Regions from separate parts of the Photorhabdus sp. RM323S genome, predicted to be linked through region 2. Evidence: predicted binding sites of a transcription regulator. Region 2 holds the regulator's gene; the other holds the start of a gene.

Region 1 (11,605 bases), on a different contig from region 2:
CGGGTGGCATGGATGAGATGAAATACGATATGTGTGGGGCCGCAACAGTTTATGGCGTCATGCGTGTGGTTGCTGAGTTGCAATTACCACTCAATGTTATCGGTGTAATGGCAGGCTGTGAAAATATGCCTGGTGGTCGCGCTTACCGCCCCGGTGATGTTTTAACCACGCTATCTGGTCAAACTGTCGAAGTGCTTAATACTGATGCAGAGGGCCGCCTGGTCCTGTGTGATACGTTAACTTACGTTGAGCGTTTTGATCCAGAATTGGTCATTGATATCGCCACGCTGACTGGTGCTTGCATCACTGCTCTTGGTCATCATTACAGTGGATTGCTATCCAACCATAATCCATTAGCCCATGAGCTACTAAATGCTTCTGAACAGGCGGGTGATCGCGCATGGCGTCTGCCAATGACTGACGAGTTTTTCGAACAAATCGATTCTAATTTCGCTGATCTGGCAAATACCGGTGGCAGTGGGGGTGGCGCGATTACCGCAGCCTGCTTCCTGTCCCGCTTCGCCACAAAATATCACTGGGCACATCTGGATATCGCTGGTACTGCATGGCGTTCAGGTAAAACAAAAGGCGCAACAGGCCGCCCGGTTGCATTACTGTCACAATTCCTGTTAAATCGTGCAGGCAATGCTGGTATCAATAACGACGATTGATTTGATCCCTCCCTCGCTTATTAAAGGGCATTTACAATGCCCTTTTTTCGTAACAGAGACATTAATGAAAAGTGCCACGTTTTATTTACTGGAACAGCCATCACCTCAAGAGGATTTACAGGCTCACGAATGGCTGGCATGTCAACTTGCGGCTGACAAATGGCGAGCAGGAAAGCGGGTACTGATTGCCTGTGAAGATCAACAACAGGCAGAAAAGTTAGATGAAGCTTTATGGCAACGGGAGCCTCATCAGTTCGTTCCACATAACCTCGCGGGTGAAGGGCCAAGATATGGTGCCCCGGTTGAGTTATGCTGGCCACAAAAACGGGGAAATGCACCCCGTGATATCCTGATAAATCTGCTGCCACATTTTGCAGACTTTGCCACCGCTTTCCATGAAGTGATAGACTTCGTTCCTATAGATGAAAATTTGAAACAGTTGGCGCGTGAACGATATAAAACATATCGCAGCGTCGGCTTTAATTTGACCATGGCAACGCCGCCAACAGACTAAGTACCAAGATAAAATGGAAAAAACACCCGCTAACCAAACGCAATCTGAGCCATCTCTCGATAAAACTTATAATCCTAAAGAAATTGAGCAGCCTCTTTATACCCATTGGGAGAAAAGTGGTTATTTCAAACCAAACGGCGATACCCGCCGTGAGAGTTTCTGTATTGTTATCCCGCCACCAAATGTGACTGGTAGCCTACATATGGGCCATGCGTTCCAGCAAACCATTATGGATACCATGATCCGTTATCAGCGAATGCAAGGTAAAAACACCTTATGGCAATCCGGTACTGACCATGCCGGTATCGCGACTCAAATGGTGGTTGAGCGAAAAATCGCAGCAGAAGAAGGCAAAACCCGTCACAATTACGGCCGCGATGCTTTTATCGATAAAATCTGGCAATGGAAAGCAGAATCCGGTGGCACAATTACCAATCAGATGCGCCGTCTGGGTAACTCTGTTGACTGGGAACGTGAACGTTTCACTATGGATGAAGGTCTGTCCAACGCGGTAAAAGAAGCTTTTGTCCGTTTGTACAAAGAAAACCTGATTTACCGGGGCAAACGTCTGGTTAACTGGGATCCAAAACTGCACACGGCAATTTCTGATCTGGAAGTTGAGAACCGGGAAGTTAAAGGTTCTATGTGGCACCTGCGTTATCCGCTGGCTGACGGCGTAACAACCGCAGAAGGTAAAGATTATCTGGTGGTTGCAACTACCCGACCTGAAACTATGTTGGGCGATACCGGCGTAGCCGTTAACCCGGAAGATCCGCGTTATAAGGATTTAATCGGCAAAGAGATCATTCTGCCATTGGTTAACCGCCGCATTCCTATTGTCGGTGATGAACACGCGGATATGGAAAAAGGCACCGGTTGCGTGAAAATCACGCCTGCCCATGACTTCAATGACTATGAAGTGGGTAAACGTCATGCTCTGCCAATGATCAATATCATGACACTTGATGGCAATATCCGTAATGAAGCAGAAGTTTTCGATACCAATGGCGAGATTTCTGATGTTTACGGTTCTGATATTCCAGCTGAATACCGGGGCATGGAGCGTTTTGCCGCCCGTAAAACGATGGTTGCTGAGTTTGAAAAACTGGGCCTGTTGGTCGAAATCAAAGCTCATGATTTGACCGTTCCTTATGGCGATCGTGGCGGTGTGGTTATTGAGCCAATGCTGACTGATCAGTGGTATGTCCGTACAGCGCCTCTGGCGAAAGTGGCTATCGAAGCCGTTGAAAATGGCGATATCCAGTTCGTACCTAAGCAGTATGAAAATATGTATTACTCTTGGATGCGTGATATTCAAGACTGGTGCATCTCTCGTCAATTGTGGTGGGGCCACCGTATCCCAGCGTGGTATGACGCTGAAGGTAATGTCTATGTCGGTCGCAATGAAGAAGAAGTCCGTCGTGAAAATAATCTGGGTGCAGATGTCGCCCTAAACCAGGATGAAGATGTACTGGATACTTGGTTCTCTTCCGGTTTGTGGACTTTTTCTACCCTTGGCTGGCCAGAACAAACTAACGCACTGAAAACTTTCCATCCAACGGACGTGTTGGTAAGTGGCTTTGACATCATCTTCTTCTGGATTGCCCGTATGATCATGATGACCATGCATTTCATCAAAGATGAAAATGGCAAACCTCAGGTTCCATTTAAGACCGTCTACATGACCGGCCTTATCCGGGATGACGAAGGCCAGAAGATGTCCAAATCCAAAGGGAATGTCATTGACCCGCTGGATATGGTTGACGGTATTTCCCTAGAAGACCTGCTGGAAAAACGTACCGGTAATATGATGCAGCCACAACTGGCTGAAAAAATCCGCAAGCGTACAGAAAAGCAATTCCCGGCGGGTATTGAATCTCATGGTACCGATGCCCTGCGCTTTACACTGGCGGCATTGGCTTCTACGGGCCGTGATATCAACTGGGATATGAAACGTCTGCAAGGTTACCGTAATTTCTGTAACAAATTGTGGAACGCCAGCCGTTTTGTGCTGATGAATACAGAAGGTCAGGATTGCGGCCAAAATGGCGGTGAAATGGTGTTGTCACTGGCTGATCGCTGGATCCTGGCTGAATTTAACCAGACAGTAAAAGCCTATCGTGAAGCACTGGATACCTATCGTTTTGATATGGCTGCCAATATTCTTTATGAGTTCACTTGGAACCAGTTCTGTGACTGGTATCTGGAACTGTCTAAACCAGCGATTAACAAAGGTTCAGAAGCAGAAGTTCGTGGTGCCCGTCATACTTTAATTGAAGTTCTGGAAGGGTTATTGCGCCTGGCTCATCCTATTATTCCATTTATCACCGAAACCATCTGGCAGCGGGTGAAAATGGTTAAGGGGATTGAAGCAGATACCATTATGCTGCAACCGTTCCCAGAATTTTATCAGGCGAAAGCGGATGAATTGGCACTGACTGATCTGGAATGGATTAAAGAAGCGATCATTGCAGTACGTAATATCCGTGCTGAAATGAACATCGCGCCAGGCAAACCATTGGAAGTTCTGCTGCGTAATGCCGATGCTGACGCACAACGTCGTGTAGCAGAAAATCTGAATTTTATTCAGGCAATGGGCCGCCTCTCTTCTGTCACTATTCTGTCTGTTGGTGAAGAAGCTCCGGTTTCTGTGACCAAGCTGATTAATGGCGCAGAGGTGTTAATCCCAATGGCGGGCTTAGTCGATAAACAAGCCGAGTTGAGCCGTTTGGATAAAGAGATTGAGAAGCTGGATAAAGAGATTGGCAGCATTGAAGGTAAACTGTCAAATGAAGGCTTTGTCAGCCGCGCTCCCGAAGCCGTTGTTACTAAAGAGCGTGAACGCCTGGCAACCTGTAATGCATCAAAAGAGAAGCTGTTAGCTCAGAAAGAAACCATTGCTGCGCTGTAACATTCTCAACAAGTAAATTTTCATCAAAGCCACTGAAATGCATTGTCAGTGGCTTTTTAATTCAAAACATAAACGATAAAATTTATAAGAAAGTGTAAACTCATCCCATTCTATATAAACATCATAAAATATATTGAAAATAATAACGTCTATTTCATTAATAAGGACGCGTATAATAAATATTTATTTTATTAATTTTCCACATTTATATATCTAAAATTACAATATGATATAATTTTATTTTATATATAAATCATTAAATTTATCATATTGTATCTGGAATAAAATCACACAAATAAATATATTATTACCAGTAAAACATCAAATTATAATTTAATAACGCTAATAACCCGGAGAAATAAAATGAAAATACTTCTTACTCTCTTACTGGCAAGTACCGTCCAGTTTGGTCTCGTACATTCTGCCAATGCAGAATCAACGTTTGATAAGATTAAATCTACAGGCATATTTAGAATTGCGACGGAAGGCGCTTATCCCCCCTTTACCTATCATGATGCTTCCGGTACTTTGACTGGCTTCGATGTCGATATCGGTCGTGAAATTGCCCATCGGCTGAATGTCAAACCGACATTTATCGAAGGAAAATGGGATGGTCTTATTGCCGGGCTGGATGCCGGACGTTCCGACGCTGTTATTAATCAAATAGCAATTACACCTGAACGCCAGAAAAAATATGATTTTTCTATTCCCTATATCACATCTCAAGCCGTACTTATCACCAATAAAAATAACAACAGCATAAAAACATTCAGTGACTTGAAAGGTAAAACCTCAGCACATACTCTGACCAACAACTTCGCTCAGATAGCCAGAAATAATGGCGCGGAAATCATCGGCACGAATGGATTTAGCCAAGAAATCGAACTGGTCAGTACCGGCAGAGCCGATGCCACGATCAACGATAGCCTCTCTTATCTGGACTATAAGAAGCACAAGCCAAATGCACCCGTGAAAATTGTTGCGTCTGATCCAAACGCAGGGCAAACAGCAATTTTACTCCGCCAAGGCGAGTCAGAGCTAAAAACAGCTATTGATAAAGCAATTGTTGATATCAAAGCTGATGGCACCTATCAGCGTATCTGGGCTCAATATTTTGGCAACCATACTCCCGAATAAGTGAAACATATCTTACTCAAATGCACCCGTTCCCTCGACATTGGATACAAATTCTGACCTGGGAACTTTATCGTTGTCCAGTTGAATTGAAGAATCAGGAAATATTTTCATCAGACATGAAGTATATTGATTTATACAAATTCTTTGATATATCTAAAATGACAATATGATATAACTTTATTTTATATATATAAACTCTCAGCTTGCCATATGATATTTAAAACAATCTCATAAAAATAAATATATTTTTATATTACACAATAGGGAAAGTATATGGAGCCCTCCTGGTTTAATTTAGTACTCGATTCTTTTTGGCCTATGCTTTATGCGGGCTTTACTTTCACTATTCCGCTGACGCTTATTACCTTTACTCTTGGTATCATACTTGGGTTTATCGTTGCACTCATCCGGCTTTACGGGCCAAAACCGCTTATTGCTGTCGCTAAATTCTACGTATGGCTGATCCGTGGTACACCGTTACTTGTACAACTGTTTCTTATTTTTTATGCCTTACCCAGCGTCGGTATTACGCTGGGCGCATTTACCTCAGCCATTATTGGTTTCACTCTGAATGTTGGTGCCTATACATCTGAGGTAATTCGCGCCACTTTATTGTCTGTACCAAAAGGGCAGTGGGAAGCGGCTTATTCTATTGGTATGAGCTGGACACAATCATTACGTCGGATCATTCTGCCTCAAGCCGCGAGAATCGCTATTCCGCCACTCTCAAACACATTTATTTCACTGGTGAAAGATACTTCATTGGCCTCAGTCATTACCGTACCGGAACTTTTCCTTGCTGCGCAACGTATTGCTGCGGTGACTTATCAACCCCTCATACTTTATACCGAGGCGGCAATACTTTATCTGATAATCAGTTCAGTATTGTCATCACTACAAGCCCGTCTGGAAAAGAAGTTTTCGCAACAAAGTGATATAAAGGAATTAAAAGATGATTCAGCTCTCCGGCATTGAAAAAAGTTTTGACGGGCAAAAGGTCCTGAAAAATATCGATCTGACCATTGAGGAAGGCAGTCTTACCGCCCTGATTGGCCCATCAGGAAGTGGTAAAAGTACGCTGTTACGCTGCATCAACTTATTAGAAATTCCCCAAGCAGGTAAGCTCCAAATCGGCAATGAGAACATGACTTTCATCGGTAAAGAGCGCATTGCTCATAAGGATATACAACGGATCCGTCAGCAAACCGGCATGGTGTTTCAAAATTTTCAGCTTTTCCCTCATCTCACAGTGATTGAAAACATTATGGAAGGGCTTATTTGGGTACAGAAATGGTCGCCTGAAAAGGCTAAAAAGCGAGCACTTGAGCTACTGGAAAAGGTTGGCATGTCACACAAAGCCGATGTCTTGCCTGCCACGCTATCCGGTGGTCAGCAACAACGTGTAGCAATTGCCAGGGCGCTGGCACCTTCTCCCAAAGTGTTATTATGTGATGAGCCCACTTCCGCGCTTGATCCGGAATTATCGCTGGAAGTGGTTGCTGTATTGAAACAGTTGGCTAAAGAAGGAACGACGATGTTGATGGCGACACACGATTTACGTCTGGCAGCTAATCTTGCCTACAACGTCATATTTTTAGAATCTGGCGAAATTGTCGAATCGGGGACGTCAAAAACGATTTTTACCCGTGCCCTCAAGCCGCGGACAGTTGAATTTGTTTCCACTTTAACGAATACCTTACCGGATTGGGAGATATAACCCACCGTTAAAAACACCTTGCCGTAATTGCGCTTTGAATCCATCAAGTCAATTACGATTAAATAAATTTTCTGACAGTTTGGAGAAATAAAATGAAAGCATTCCTTACCGTATTATTGGCTGGCATCATTCAATTTGGCATTGCCTATTCTGCTAGTGCAGAGTCTGGTCTTGATAACATTAAATCAGCTGGCGTATTTAAAATCGCTACCGAAGGAACCTATCCGCCATTTACCTATCACGATGCTTCAGGAACCTTAACCGGCTTTGATGTTGATATTGGTCGTGAAATCGCACGCCGTCTGAATGTTAAAGCGGAATTCGCCGAAGGAAAATGGGATGGGCTGATTGCCGGACTTGATGCCAAACGCTATGACGCGGTAATTAATCAAGTCGCAATTACGCCAGAGCGTAAAAAGAAATATGACTTTTCCGCTCCGTATATTATCTCTAAAGCCGTACTTATCACCCGCAAAAATAATGATAGTATTAAAACGTTCAACGACCTGAAAGGTAAAACATCAAGCCACAGCTTGACCAGCAATTACGCTCAGTTAGCAAAACGTCACGGCGCAGAAATCGTCCCCACAGAAGGATTTAATCAGTCAATTGATTTGGTTGCTACAGGCAGAGCCGATGCTACTATCAACGATAATCTATCCTATCTGGATTTTAAGAAACACAAACCCAATGCACCGGTAAAAGTTGTCGCAACTGAACCCAATGGTGATCAAGTCGGTATTCTAATCCGGAAAGGCGAACCAGAACTACAAGCTGCTATCGATAAAGCGTTAGCCGATATCAAAGCGGATGGCACTTATCTACGCATTTCTACTCAATATTTCGGCACCGACGTTTCCAAGTAAGAAAATAACTGCCTCTTCTTTCAAGAGGTAGTTTTCTCTTAATTAAATTATGTTAAATTTCACCACTTGTTTACCCTCTTTACCCTTATGATACTTAACTTGATCCTTATTAGGTGGATTCAAATAATCTTGGAAAACCCAAATAGTCGTTGTGCCTGGTTCACCCTCTATTGTTATACGAATGGCCTTATTACTTTCATCTTGATTCTTAATCCATGGCACCCAAATATCACCTACCCATTCAGAATTACTGTTAACAGTATGAGTCTTATTATTACTCTCACCGACTATAATATAAATTTTCCTAGAGGCATTATTAATAACGTCCTTAATGTTAGTTATTTTAGCCATTTGAAACACCTTGTTAATTCAATATGATTCCCCTAAGACAATTAATTAAAAACCTCTATCTCACATTATCAATTCAATATCTGACTACAAATTTGCAATATCATAGATATAATTTAAGATATTTAACAAGTAATAAACTCAATATATATTCAATTTAATTTCGTTCAATAAGAATTAAAAAGGGAAATTACCGAAGAAAATCAAATCAGGAAAGGAACCATTCTTTCAACAGTCAGAGAACATGGTTTAATAAGATAATCCATTAAAATACAATAGTCCTTATTCGCAAAAACCTATAAGGACTATTTGGTTTCGAACCACATGCATCAGCCACGACCAAAACTAACACAGGACTCTTAATATATTGATTTTATTAATGAAGCCGACTCTCACCCTGCTCCGGCAAATCATCTTCATCTTGCTCATCAGGATCTTCGAAATAAGTGCCCCAACCGTCATAATTGACACCCATCTTCTGGGCCAGATTTACCAGTTGTTCAACCTGAGCATCGATCAATTCAGCATTCAGCCCACATTCGCTGATGACATCACAACACATCAGAATAGAACCATCTTCGATTTCCAATTCTTCCGCGTCAGTCACTTCATAACCCAGCTTAAAAGCTTCAACTGCCGCCTTTTCCAACAGATTAAAATCTTCCGCAGAAAAGTGATGTTCAATGGCATAAAGCGCATCTGGATCACTACCATCTTCCAGTAATTCTTCAATAATAAGGCGCGTTTCTTCGCGTTGTTCTTCTAAGTCTTTTTGATTTGCCATACCCAATACCCTCAATCAGTTGGCCGTCCCAACATTCATTCTCCCACACCACAAGCAGGCTAACCACTGTTTACATCAAAGAAATCTAATTCGGAGTTGAAATTGAATTTTTATAGATATAAATTGAATTTAAATGCAAGAAATAACTGTGGAGATATCCAACAATGAATCCATTCTATCAACGTAATTTCTTAAGGTTACTTGATTTTTCCTCAGCAGAAATCCATATCTTCCTAAAACTGGCGGCTGAATTAAAATCGACTAAAAAATCCGGCACAGAAAGAGCCTGGCTAACAGGTAAAAATATTGTGCTAATTTTTGAAAAAGACTCCACTCGCACCCGCTGTTCATTTGAAGTAGCCGCTTACGATCAGGGGGCAAATATCACCTACCTTGGCTCCAGTGGCAGCCAGATTGGTCATAAAGAATCAATTAAGGATACCGCCCGTATACTTGGCCGCATGTATGATGGCATTCAATATCGCGGCCATGCTCAGAAAGTAGTTGAAGCCCTGGCAGAATATGCAGATGTTCCTGTATGGAATGGGCTGACGGATGAATTTCACCCTACTCAGTTACTGGCAGATTTGCTGACTATTCAGGAGTATCAACCAGAGAAACCACTGTCAGAAATCAAATTCGCCTACTTGGGAGATGCCCGTAACAATATGGGTAATACCATGTTGGAAGCCGCGGCATTGACAGGCATGGATGTTCGGCTAATTGCTCCTGAACAGTACTGGCCAGATACAGTACTGGTTGCTGAATGTCAGAAACTGGCCGAAAAAACAGGCGGGAAAATTACGCTAACTGAAAATGTCTCAGAGGGAGTTAAAGACGCTGATTTTCTTTATACCGATGTCTGGGTTTCTATGGGAGAGCCAAAAGAAGTTTGGCAACAACGGGTTAACCTGTTGAAACCTTATCAAGTGAATATGGCTGTGGTGAAAATGACAGGCAACCCACAGGTAAAATTCCTGCACTGCCTGCCCGCATTCCATGATGAAGAAACGACGTTAGGCAAGCAACTCGCTGCTGAATTTAATATGTATGGGGGGCTGGAAGTCACTAATGAAGTTTTTGAGTCAAAACATAGCATTGTGTTTGATCAGGCAGAAAATCGCCTGCATACCATTAAAGCGGTAATGGTAGCAACACTGGCAAGTGATCTTAAAATCTAATGATTTATGATATCCGCAGGGCGGTACCTGTAAAGAGGTAATCCTGTCAATATCATTTTTCTTCGGCAAACGCTTGCTGTGAGATTTTTCACGAGTATAATTCGCCACAATTTGCCGGGAGAAATTATGAAAAACAGCGCCTCTTTTCATCAAGCTAAAGTGCGGGTGCAACTGCCTAAAGGCAGCCAACAATCATTATTTTTGCCGTTGCTAAACCGATCATTTACTGCCCCTCAGTGAGGGGCTTTTTTTTGCCCGGTGATCATCAAGTGATCACCGCACCCGGATGTCAGCATTAGAGGAGAGTGAAAAATGGCTAATCCGTTATATCGCAAACATATCATCTCAATAAATGATCTGAGCCGCGAAGATCTGGAATGGGTGTTGCGGACCGCTGCCACACTGAAAGCCAGACCACAACCTGAATTGCTGAAACACAAGGTTATCGCCAGCTGTTTCTTTGAAGCCTCTACCCGTACCCGCCTCTCTTTTGAAACCGCAATCCACCGCCTTGGCGCTTCCGTGGTTGGTTTCTCAGACAGCAGCAACACCTCCCTGGGTAAGAAAGGTGAAACGCTGGCAGATACTATCTCCGTTATTAGCCAATATGTTGACGCTATCGTGATGCGCCACCCGCAGGAAGGTGCCCCACGTCTGGCCTCCGAATTTTCCGGTCATACTCCGATTATCAATGCCGGTGACGGCGCTAACCAACATCCAACTCAAACCTTGCTGGATCTGTTCACTATTCAAGAAACTCAACAACGGCTGGATAGTCTGAATATCGCTATGGTTGGTGACCTGAAATATGGCCGCACAGTTCATTCACTGTCACAAGCGTTAGCAAAATTTAATGGCAACCATTTTTATTTTATCGCGCCGGAAGCATTGGCAATGCCAAACCATATTCTTCATATGCTGAATGAAAAAGGCGCAACTTACAGCCTGCATACCAATATAGAAGAAGTATTGCCGGAACTCGACATTCTTTATATGACTCGCGTGCAAAAAGAGCGCCTTGATCCATCCGAATACGCCAATGTAAAAGCGCAATTTGTTCTGCGGGCCGCTGATCTGATGGGCGCGAAAGAGAACCTCAAAATTTTGCATCCATTGCCACGTATTGATGAAATTTCTGCTGATGTGGATAAAACCCCCCATGCCTATTATTTCCAACAGGCAGAAAATGGTATTTATGCCCGTCAGGCACTATTGTCTCTCGTTCTAAATGAGTGATTAAAGAAAATCGTTATCATTTACTTTTGACATAACGCTCTATTTCTGTATGTAATTGAATAGCAGGTCTATTCATTCACCTTCGAAAGTGAACTCAGATAATAAACCAGTAAATTTAGAAGTTCAGTTAACACATATTTTACACTTCACTGGATACTGCCTCATGATAGAGGCGTATCGTCAGCGGTCAAAAATCAACCAAGGGCATTAAAACGAATAATGATTTTTCCGGGATAATTG
Region 2 (11,605 bases):
ATATTCTTGATGGCCGTTTCCATGCCTATGGACAAGATCTGATTGTCCGTAAAGGGATGATTGTGTTTTCAGGTCCATCGGATCAACCATTGCTTAATATTGAGGCTATCCGTAACCCAGAATCAACGGATGGTCGTGTTATTGCTGGGGTGAGAGTTACCGGTTTGGCGGATCAGCCAAAAGTGGAAATTTTCTCAGAACCTGCCAAATCACAACAGGAAGCGCTTTCTTACCTGTTGCGTGGTGAAGGGTTGGAGAGCAGTGACTCAGACAACTCCCAGATGGCGGCAATGTTGATAGGTTTGGGGGTTGCGCAGAGTAGTCAGTTGGTAGGTAAAATTGGTGAAATATTTGGTGTTTCCGATTTAGCACTGGATACTCAAGGGGTTGGTGATAAATCACAGGTAGTTGTTAGCGGAAAGATCACAAAAGATCTGCAAGTTAAGTATGGTGTTGGTATATTTGATTCACTGGCAACATTAACCTTACGCTATAGGTTAATGCCTAGATTGTATCTGGAAGCAGTGTCTGGTATTGATCAGACATTGGATTTGCTCTATCAGTTTGAGTTTTGAAAATGCGAATTATTGTTTATGGCAGCTTACGGCGCAAACAAGGCAATCATCACTGGATGACTGATGCTCAATGGTTAGGGGATCATAAGCTGGAAGGCTATGAGTTATACGACCTTGGGCATTATCCTGCGGTAATCCGTGGTGACGGGAGTATTGAATGTGAGATATATCGCATCAATTCTACTATCCTGACAGAGTTAGATGATTTGAAAGATAATTCTCGTGAGTATGTAAGGGAGTTGATTCAGACACCGTATGGCAGTGCATGGATATATCTTTATCAGTTTCCGGTAACCGGTTTACGGCGGATAAAAAGCGGTGACTGGCTGAAACGCCACGAAAAAGAGTAAAGTGGAGTTCCCTTTTTAAGGGATTGTGATATCAAAAACCCCCAGTCAGAAATGTCTTGGCGGGGGTTTTTTAATTATGCAGACAGAGAAAAATTATTTTTTAGCGGCACGTTCGAAAGAGGAGATAATTTCTGCTTTAGCTGCTTCGACATTATCCCAACCATCAACTTTAACCCACTTGCCTTTTTCCAGATCTTTGTAATGCTCAAAGAAGTGGGTAATCTGGGCACGCAGCAATTCTGGAAGGTCGTTCACATCTTTAATGTGATCATATTCTTTGGTCAATTTGCTGTGTGGAACCGCGACCAGTTTTGCATCTTCACCTGATTCATCAGTCATTTTCAGAACGCCAACTGGACGGCAACGGATCACAGCACCGGGTTGCAATGGGTATGGCGTTGGAACCAGAACATCAACCGGGTCACCATCCAGAGACAGAGTATTGTTGATGTAACCATAGTTGCATGGATAGAACATGGCGGTAGACATAAAACGGTCTACAAACAGCGCACCGGATTCTTTATCAACTTCATATTTAATGGGATCTGCGTTGGCAGGGATCTCAATAATGACATAGATGTCTTCAGGCAGTTCTTTTCCTGCCGGTACTAAGTTCAGGCTCATGAAAGTTTCCTTTATTTCAAACCAGAATAGAGTGGGGGCTATTATAGCCAGAATGATGATGAAATCTCACCATATCTAGCACCTTCTCTGTTAAAAATCTGCAAAACTAAGGAAGGCGGTGAGTTCCGCCTTCTATTCATAATTAACCGATGAAATTACTCATCCGGGAATTCAGCCATAAAACTTTCGGCTTTCTCTACCATTGATTTACTGCCAACAAAAAAAGGCACGCGCTGATGCAGTTTGGATGGGATGATATCCAGAATCCGGTTGGCACCATCACTGGCTTTACCGCCGGCTTGTTCGGCCAGGAATGCCATTGGGTTACATTCATATAGCAGGCGTAATTTTCCTGATGGATGGCTGGCGGTACTTGGATAAATGTAGATTCCGCCTTTCAGCAAGTTGCGGTGGAAATCAGCAACCAACGAGCCGATATAGCGTGTGGTGTAAGGACGCTGAGTCTCCTCATCCTGTTCCTGGCAATATTTAATGTATTTCTTCACTCCCATAGGGAATTTGATGTAATTCCCTTCGTTGATGGAGTACATATTGCCTTTGGGGGGAAACTGGACTTTTTCATGAGAAAGACAGAATACGCCGAGTGAAGGATCATAAGTAAAGGCATGTACACCACAGCCAGTGGTATAAACCAACATAGTTGAAGAACCGTAGACAACATATCCGGCAGCGACTTGGTGGTGACCTGGTTGCAGGAAATCTTTTTCAGTCACGGGCTCGCCGATTGGGGTAATACGGCGGTAGATAGAGAAAATAGTACCAACGGAAACGTTTACATCAATATTTGAAGAACCATCTAATGGGTCCATCAAAACAACATATTTTGCATTTTCAGCGCGGTCACCTTCGAAAATAACGATGTTGTCTTCTTCCTCTGAGGCGATACCGGCAACTTCACCGCGTGCTTTCAGTGCTGCTTTGAGTTTTTCATTAGCATACAGGTCCAGTTTCATCTGTACTTCGCCTTGGATATTGGACGCACCGCTGGTCCCTAAAATATCCACTAAACCGGCTTTGTTGATATCACGGTGAATGATTTTTGCTCCGAGCTTAATAGCGGAAAGCAATGCGGTGAGTTCACCTGTGGCATGAGAAAAATCTTGCTGCTTTTCGACGATGAATTCGCCTAATGTTTTCATGACGAAAGTCCTGAATGTGATTTGATAGTGGTTTTAGAGTGTCCATTGCACTCTTTCGCGGGCAGTTTAGCCAAAGACAGGGATGATTCATAGGCTATTCCATTTCTTATCTTGCTTTTGATGGTTAGAATAGTGGCTAACTTCATGCTACGGAATGGGAAATCAATGCGTATTCATATTCTTGGTATCTGCGGTACTTTTATGGGTGGACTGGCAATTTTGGCACGTTCTCTAGGCCATGAGGTAACCGGCTCAGATACCAATGTTTATCCACCAATGAGTACCTTATTAGAAAAACATGGGATTAGCCTGATTCAGGGATATGATCCGGCACAATTGGATTCTGTGCCAGATATGGTCATCATCGGTAATGTCATGAGCCGTGGAAATCCTTGTGTAGAAGCTGTGTTGGAGCGCGGGCTTCCTTATATCTCTGGCCCTCAATGGCTGCATGATTATGTCTTGCCGGAGCGTTGGGTTCTGGCGGTTGCAGGGACGCATGGCAAAACAACAACAGCGGGCATGTTGGCTTGGATTCTTGAAGCTTGTGGCTATAAACCGGGTTTCTTGATCGGTGGTGTTCCTGGGAATTTTGCAACATCAGCTCAGATCGGAGAAAGCCCGTTTTTCGTGATAGAAGCCGATGAATATGACTGTGCTTTCTTTGATAAACGATCTAAGTTTGTGCATTACCGCCCACGTACGCTGATCATGAATAATCTGGAATTTGATCATGGAGACATTTTCGGCGATCTGGCTGCTATTCAGCGACAGTTCCATCATCTTGTCAGGATCATTCCGGGTAGTGGCAAGATCTTTATGCCAGATAACGATATTAACCTGAAACATGTCTTGTCTATGGGATTCTGGAGTGAATTGGAGCTGGTGGGTGAAACCGGTCGCTGGCAGGCAAAAAAGATAAGTACGGATAGCAGTGATTATCGGGTGTTTTATGGTGGTGAAATTGTTGGAGAAGTGAATTGGTCACTGGTTGGTGAACATAATATGCGTAATGGGCTGATTGCAATTGCAGCTGCACATCATGTTGGTGTCCAGCCAGCCGATGCCTGTCGTGCTTTGAGCGATTTTATTAATGCCCGCCGTCGCCTTGAACTACGTGGTGAGGAGAATGGTATTACCGTTTATGATGATTTTGCGCATCACCCGACAGCAATTCTGGCAACACTGGAAGCTCTGCGTAGTAAGGTTGGTGGAACTGCCCGTATTATTACTGTGTTAGAACTGCGTTCAAATACCATGAAAATGGGTGTCAGCAAGAATGAGATCGCGCCAGCGCTGGGGCGTGCTGATGAAGTGTTCTTATTTCAACCAGCTAATATTAAATGGCATGTATCAGAAATTGCAGATCGCTGTGTTCAGCCAGCGTATTGGAGCGCTGACATTGATTCGCTGGTGCATATGATTGTTGATAAGGCACAGAAAGGCGATCATATTTTGGTTATGAGTAATGGCGGGTTTAGCGGTATTCATGAGAAACTACTCTTTGAACTGAATAAAAAAACTTATCAGTCCTGAGGATGACGGCAGGAAAAATGAATTGCGCCATGCTGGCGCGATTCATTTAAAGTTCTTGTTCGAACAATTCAAGAATTTTTTCACGTAGTTGTTCTGCTGTGAAGCCTCTGGCAAGTGTGATGAAGATGGTGTCGTCACCCGCGATACTGCCAAGTATGCCTTCTGCTTTACCAAGGGAATCCAACAGGCGAGCAATAAGTTGGGCAGCACCAGGGCTTGTACGAATTACAACAATTGAATGGTTGTGATCAACATCCAGTACCAGGTTTTTTAGTGGACTAGTGGCAGTAGGGACGCCAAGCTCAGCAGGAAGGCAGTAGACCATTTCCATTTTGGCATTACGGGTGCGAACAGCACCAAATTTAGTCAGCATTCTGGAGACTTTGGATTGATTAATATTCTCAAAACCTTCTTCCAGCAAGGCGGTGACGATTTCTCCTTGAGAGCTAAATTTTTCTTCTTTCAATAACGCTTTGAAAGCTTTTACTAACTCTTCCTGTTTAGAGGGAGTACGCATATTTCACCATATTCAATCAGCTATGAAGATTATATTATGCATATAAATGAATTTTTATGCAATAAAAATGATTTTATCACTATTTTAAAAGCATGAATTAGTCTTATGCTATATAGAAATTCACAAAATATGAATATGAGAATTTGCTTTTTTGGGCGGGTTATCATGTAAGTATATTGTTAATCAAATGATGTTGTTTGGTGTTGTTGTTGGGTGTAAGGTATTTGCGGGTTATTTCATAAAATCATAAGGTAATTATCAAAATAGTGTCCATTATCTCATTAACAGATAAGCATTTTGCCTAGAATACGGCGACTTTTACGTCCGACGATTAGAGCGTAAGTCCGCAATTTGGCTGTTAACAGGTTGTTTTCAAGAAAGTAGTAATCTATGGTTTGTAACCAGATGAATTCACAGCATTTTAAAGTATAAACGATTTAAGGAGTATCAGGATGAAAGTTGCAGTTCTCGGTGCAGCCGGTGGTATTGGTCAGGCTCTTGCTCTTCTACTAAAAACCCAGCTTCCTTCAGGTTCAAAACTCTCTTTATATGATATCGCGCCAGTGACACCTGGGGTGGCTGTTGATTTGAGCCACATCCCAACGGATGTGAGAATTAAGGGCTTTGCTGGTGAAGATGCAACGCCAGCGTTGGAAGGCGCGGACGTTGTATTGATTTCTGCTGGTGTTGCCCGTAAACCAGGTATGGATCGTTCAGATCTGTTTAATGTTAATGCTGGTATCGTTCGTAACCTGGTAGAACAAGTGGCTAAAACGTGTCCGAAGGTACTGATTGGGATTATTACTAACCCAGTCAACACAACTGTAGCTATTGCGGCTGAAGTGCTGAAAAAAGCGGGTGTATATGATAAAAACCGCCTGTTTGGTGTAACAACCCTGGATATTATCCGCTCCAATACTTTTGTTGCTGAATTGAAAGGTAAAAAACCACAGGAAATCGAAGTGCCAGTTATCGGTGGTCACTCTGGTGTGACGATCCTGCCTCTGTTGTCCCAAATCCCTGGTGTGAGCTTTACTGATGAAGAATTGGCAGCTTTAACTCAACGTATTCAGAATGCAGGTACTGAAGTTGTTGAAGCTAAAGCTGGTGGTGGATCAGCAACTCTGTCTATGGGGCAAGCCGCGGCTCGTCTGGGTCTTTCTTTGGTCCGTGGCTTACAAGGCGAAAGCAATGTTGTGGAATGTGCCTATGTTGAAGGTGATGGCAAATATGCGCGTTTCTTCGCTCAGCCGGTTCGTTTGGGTAAAAATGGTGTAGAAGAGCGTTTGGACATCGGCAAGTTGAGTGATTTTGAACAGAAATCACTGGAAGGCATGTTGGACGTATTGAGAAAAGATATAGAATTAGGTGAAAAATTCATTAATAACTAATTGGTATATTTTATAGATATAAAATATATACTTATGAAACAATAAAAACCGCTGGTATAACGAATTACCGGCGGTTTTTATTTAACGAAAATAATTCGTTAGCTAATTATTTGTTTGTTCGCGTACTTTCCTTTCTAATAATTCTCCAGTATTTGGATCAAAATAACGACTCGGCCAAATCTCTGAAGGATGTATTTCCAGATAATTCGCAATTATCCATTCCCCCTTTGGCCATGGGCGAGACAGTGCATTAGCGAGTGTAGATGAGCTCAGTCCCGCTTTGCGTGATACCTCAGCTAAGGTTGTTCCCCGCTTGCGTAAAGCTGCAATTATGTCGGCTGGATGCCAATCAGATTTCCTTGAAATCATTTTTAATCCTTTTTTTATTAAATTTGATGCTATGTTAGTGGTATAAATAACAGGTCTGCATGAGAGCAATAACGAACTGAAACCTGTTATTGAGAAATAAAATAGCATTATTTTCCTAAAAATATTTCCAAATTTTTTCTTAAAAACTTCTTTTTTGAACTTGGTTACAAAAATAGAGAAACGTGATGAAAAAAGAGTGGTTTTCGGCCAAGGAATTGGTTGGCGTGGGTGAGTTACCTGGATCACCACAAGGAGTTAATGCCAGAGCAAAACGCGAGGAGTGGTTATGTCAGAAAAAGCAAGGGGTACAAGGCAAAGCAGTCGAATATCACTATTCCTGTTTTCCAGAGACGACCATTGCAGCGCTGGAGCTTCATGAATCATCTTCTGAGTATCAGGTGCAGAGGCAAGATCCTTTATCGATTTGGGTTGGAGCTTTCCACCAGTTGTCAGAATCTGAGAAACAGGCTGTGACAGCCATGATTTTACGAGACGGTATCAGAAGTTTTTTGGAAAAAATTTCTGTTATTTAGCTCATTTTTGGAAATTAAAAATGCCAATTAACTTGGCTTCTTCTTCATTATCCCGGTGCAAAGTGAGAAGAAAAGTATGAAAAAAGAATGGTACTCAGCTAAAGAGCTGGTTGGTATTGCCGGACTTCCTTCTTCGCCACAGGGAATAAATCTGATGGCAAGGCGGGAAGGATGGGAGTATAGACGTAAACTGGGTGTTCAGGGTAAGGCTCTTGAATACAATATAAATAGTTTGCCTGAAGATGTACTTAATATGTTATCCGTAGGGGAAAACACCGTTGATTATGCAAACAAACGGCAGGACCCATTCTTAATCTGGGTTGAAGCTTACTATCAACTGACTAAAGTTGAGCGGGAAAAAATGGTGAAATTCATTCTTCGGGAAGGGTTGGCAAAACTTATTAGCTATATTGATGTTGAAGACGTAGAAAAAAACCTGGAGGCGGATTAACCCCAGGTTTTGCTGCTATCAATTAAGAGAGGCGTTGTACGGCGATATGTGCTAACCCCACAAGTGCTTGCTTGTATGGGGAGCTTCCTAGCACCTGTAAAGCAGCAATGGCTTTATCTGCTTCTTCTTCTGCTCGCTTACGGGTATATTCCAGCGAACCGCACTGTTTCATTGTTGTCAGTACGGTTTCGAGTAAATGGCGACCATTACCTTTTTCAATTGCTTCACGGATAAGTGATGATTGTTCTGGGTTACCATGATTCATAGCGTGTAGCAATGGTAATGTTGGTTTACCTTCATTGAGGTCATCACCAGTATTTTTGCCTAGTGTGTTGCTATCGGCATCATAGTCTAGCAAATCATCAATTAGCTGGAATGCAGTACCTAAATAACGTCCGTAATCTTGTAAAGCAGCTTCCTGCTCTGGTGTCGCGTTGGAAAGGATCGCAGAGGAGTGGGCGGCAACTTCAAACAGCCGTGCTGTTTTACTGTAAATCACGCGCATATAATCGTCTTCAGAGATATCTGGGTCATTGCAGTTCATTAACTGTAAAACTTCGCCTTCAGCGATAACATTGGTTGCTTCTGACATCAGCTTAAGAACCCGCATAGAGTTAAGCGTCGTCATCATCTGAAAAGAGCGGGTGTATATAAAATCGCCAACCAGTACACTGGCCGCGTTACCAAAAGTGGCATTGGCGGTGGCTTTGCCACGTCGCATATCCGATTCATCCACAACATCATCATGTAACAAGGTCGCTGTGTGGATAAATTCGATTAAAGCAGCAACAGTAATATGCTTATCACCCTGACAACCTAATGCTCTGCCAGCGAGAATGGCAATGATTGGGCGGATGCGTTTTCCTCCGCCACTGATTATGTAGTAGCCCAGTTGATTTATAAGAGTAACGTCAGAATTCAACTGGCTAAGAATGGCTTCATTTACCGCTGCCATATCATCAGCGGTTAGCTTGATAATAGATTCTAAATTCATGTTTTTTCGGCTATGGGTTCTAATGCAGAGCAGTGTTCATATTAACATTATAATAGTTATCGCTGTGGCTTGATTGTACTCGAAAAACAGTTCAAATAAATGACAATTCAGAAACTATGTTTTTTTATCATCTGCTCTAATTCTGCTCTTGTCTTCTTAGGCTTTTTTGCGTAGAATTCGCGCCCTATTATGAATATTTATAGCGCGCTCTGGAATGATATTTAGGGGGCGTGCGGAAAGCGGAGTTTATATGTACGCGGTTTTCCAAAGTGGTGGTAAACAACACCGAGTCAGCGAAGGTCAAACAATTCGCCTGGAAAAGCTGGACATCGCAACAGGTGAAACTGTTGAGTTTGACCAGGTTCTGATGGTCGCTAATGGTGATGACATCAAAATCGGCGCTCCTGTAGTTGAAGGCGTTAAAGTCAAAGCTGAAGTGGTTGCTCATGGTCGCGGCGAGAAAATTAAAATTGTTAAGTTTCGTCGTCGTAAGCACAGCCGTAAGCAGCAAGGCCACCGTCAGTGGTTCACTGATGTTAAAATCACTGGCATCGCTTAAGATTTAGGAGAGCAGATTAAATGGCACACAAAAAGGCTGGCGGCTCAACTCGTAATGGCCGCGATTCTGAAAGCAAACGTCTGGGTGTAAAACGTTTTGGTGGCGAGTCTGTATTAGCAGGCAGCATCATTGTTCGTCAACGTGGTACTAAATTCCACGCGGGCAGCAACGTTGGTTGTGGTCGTGACCACACCCTGTTCGCATTAGCTGACGGGAAAGTTAAGTTCGAAGTTAAAGGCCCGAAAAACCGCAAATTTATCAGCATCGAAGCTGAATAAGTTTTTCGAGTTACAAACCGAATCAGAAGCCCCGCAATGTGTTGCGGGGCTTTTTATTATTCTGAATACGCCATCTCTGGGTAAAACAGCCGTCCAGCACGATAATGGCTATCATACGGAGAAAAAATATGAAATTTGTAGATGAAGCCAGAATACTGGTTGTTGCGGGGGATGGTGGCAATGGTTGTGTCAGCTTCCGTCGTGAAAAATATATTCCGAAAGGTGGGCCAGACGGTGGTGATGGTGGAGATGGTGGAGATGTTTATCTGCTGGCAGATGAAAATCTCAACACACTGATTGACTATCGTTTTGAAAAGTCTTTCCGGGCGGAACGTGGGCAAAATGGTCAAAGCCGTGATTGTACCGGTAAGCGTGGTCAGGATACTACGATTAAAGTGCCTGTTGGTACGCGTGTCCGTGATATGGCAACCGGTGAGATTCTGGGCGATATGACTCGTCATGAACAGCGTCTGATGGTAGCGAAAGGTGGATTTCATGGACTGGGTAATACCCGCTTTAAATCTTCTGTTAACCGGGCTCCTCGCCAAAAAACAATGGGGACTTCAGGTGAAACCCGCGAATTGATGCTGGAACTGATGTTGTTGGCAGATGTTGGTATGCTGGGGATGCCAAATGCAGGGAAATCTACATTTATCCGTGCTGTTTCTGCCGCTAAACCAAAAGTTGCAGATTATCCATTCACAACTCTGGTACCCAGCTTGGGTGTTGTAAGGATGGATAACGAGCAGAGTTTCGTGGTTGCTGATATTCCAGGGCTTATTGAAGGTGCTTCCGACGGTGCTGGCTTGGGTATTCGTTTCCTGAAACATTTGGAACGTTGTCGGGTGTTGTTGCACTTAATTGATATCTGTCCTGTTGATGAATCAGATCCTGTTGAAAATGCCCGGATTATTGTCAATGAGTTACAGCAATACAGCGAAAAATTGGCAGAAAAACCACGTTGGTTGGTATTCAATAAAGTTGATCTGTTAGAGCCAGAAGAAGCTAAACAGCGTGCACAAGTTATTGCTGATGAATTGGGTTGGGAAGGCGATTTTTACATGATCTCAGCGATAAATCGTCTGGGTGTTAAAGAGCTTTGTTGGGATATTATGGAGTTTATGAAAACCAAACCTCGTAATATGAGTACAACAGAAGATGAAGCTCAACCTGAGAAAGTTGAATTCATGTGGGATGATTACCATAAAGAGCAACTAGAACAGGTTTCGGCAGCAGACGATGACTGGGATGACGATTGGGATGAAGATGACGACGAAGGTATTGAAGTGATTTATAAACGCTGATTCTTCAGTCTCTCTCATTGCAGTTAAGGGCGCCACCTATTTGTGGCGCCGATTTTATTAGTTTTGTTGATATAAATCTTTATATAGCCGACTTTCGAATCGCACTAGAGGAACTCGCCGGCTGCGGTGCTCTTTTGGTGGCACGGCATAAGCAGAAATAAACTGCACGAAGGCAACTCGCTGACCGCTAGCAGTGGTTATAAAGCCAGCCAGATTATACACTCCTTGCAGGGCACCGGTTTTAGCCGAAACTTTCCCGTTTACTCCTGCTTCATCCAATCCTCCCCGGTATCTTAGAGTACCGTCATGACCGGCTAATGGCAGCATGGAAATGAAATCTAATTCTTGATCATGTTGAGCAATGAATTGTAATACTTCCATCATGGTTGCTGGGGTAATCAGATTATGGCGGGATAATCCTGAGCCATCTACCATCACGGTATTTCCCAGATCGATACCTGCTTTTTGTTTTAATACTTGCCGTACCGCATCAGAGCCTGAACGCCAGGTTCCTGGTATATTAAAGTGTTGTCGGCCTATTGTTCTGAATACAGTATCCGCGATCATATTGTCAGATTTCTTTAGCATTATTTTCAGCAGATCATGTAATGGTGCGGATTGATTATGAGCCAGAATTTTACCCGGTTCAGTTGGTAAGCTTTGGCGTTTTAGGTTGCCTGTGATTTCAATTCCAGCAATTTGCAGTTCGTTTTTGAGAACTGCCCCCGCGTAGCTGGTTCCGTTCTGAATAGCGAAAGCCAATGGTAATGGTTCGCTGCGCTGAGTAAGGCATCCGGTAAGTGTAAAACGATTGAGTTCTCCTGGAACGACATCTAATTCACAGTACTGGCTTTCAGGAGCGCCTTTTGCCAATGTTTTAACTTCACTGAACATATTCACTGGATAAAAGGATGCGACACGGATGAATGCAGTATCACCGGGACGTTCTGCGCTATACAGTGAA

What was found. Region 2 encodes ArgR, which controls arginine synthesis, uptake and breakdown. Its sites were predicted from a motif close to ANTGAATAAAAATACANT; they were not measured.
Region 1: the regulator ArgR is predicted to act here: its motif matches at 9,071-9,088, upstream of argF (ornithine carbamoyltransferase).

What each region holds. Positions count from the first base shown of each region.
Region 1 covers NZ_JBHFKZ010000001.1:211,366-222,970, forward strand. The annotation lists gene pepA (leucyl aminopeptidase) at 1-671, shown strand, start outside; gene ACGF7G_RS00870 (DNA polymerase III subunit chi) at 736-1,185, shown strand; gene ACGF7G_RS00875 (valine--tRNA ligase) at 1,199-4,096, shown strand; gene ACGF7G_RS00880 (amino acid ABC transporter substrate-binding protein) at 4,460-5,233, shown strand; gene ACGF7G_RS00885 (amino acid ABC transporter permease) at 5,507-6,208, shown strand; gene ACGF7G_RS00890 (amino acid ABC transporter ATP-binding protein) at 6,186-6,950, shown strand; gene ACGF7G_RS00895 (amino acid ABC transporter substrate-binding protein) at 7,043-7,816, shown strand; gene ACGF7G_RS00900 (hypothetical protein) at 7,859-8,167, opposite strand; gene rraB (ribonuclease E inhibitor RraB) at 8,541-8,948, opposite strand; gene argF (ornithine carbamoyltransferase) at 9,113-10,129, shown strand; gene pyrB (aspartate carbamoyltransferase) at 10,442-11,365, shown strand.
Region 2 covers NZ_JBHFKZ010000010.1:35,344-46,948, reverse strand. The annotation lists gene ACGF7G_RS07060 (translocation/assembly module TamB domain-containing protein) at 1-575, shown strand, start outside; gene ACGF7G_RS07055 (gamma-glutamylcyclotransferase) at 578-925, shown strand; gene ppa (inorganic diphosphatase) at 1,019-1,549, opposite strand; gene fbp (class 1 fructose-bisphosphatase) at 1,705-2,709, opposite strand; gene mpl (UDP-N-acetylmuramate:L-alanyl-gamma-D-glutamyl-meso-diaminopimelate ligase) at 2,875-4,245, shown strand; gene argR (transcriptional regulator ArgR) at 4,292-4,762, opposite strand; gene mdh (malate dehydrogenase) at 5,215-6,153, shown strand; gene ACGF7G_RS07025 (helix-turn-helix transcriptional regulator) at 6,256-6,522, opposite strand; gene ACGF7G_RS07020 (DNA-binding protein) at 6,708-7,055, shown strand; gene ACGF7G_RS07015 (DNA-binding protein) at 7,132-7,506, shown strand; gene ispB (octaprenyl diphosphate synthase) at 7,529-8,500, opposite strand; gene rplU (50S ribosomal protein L21) at 8,751-9,059, shown strand; gene rpmA (50S ribosomal protein L27) at 9,080-9,337, shown strand; gene cgtA (Obg family GTPase CgtA) at 9,466-10,641, shown strand; gene dacB (serine-type D-Ala-D-Ala carboxypeptidase) at 10,699-11,605, opposite strand, start outside.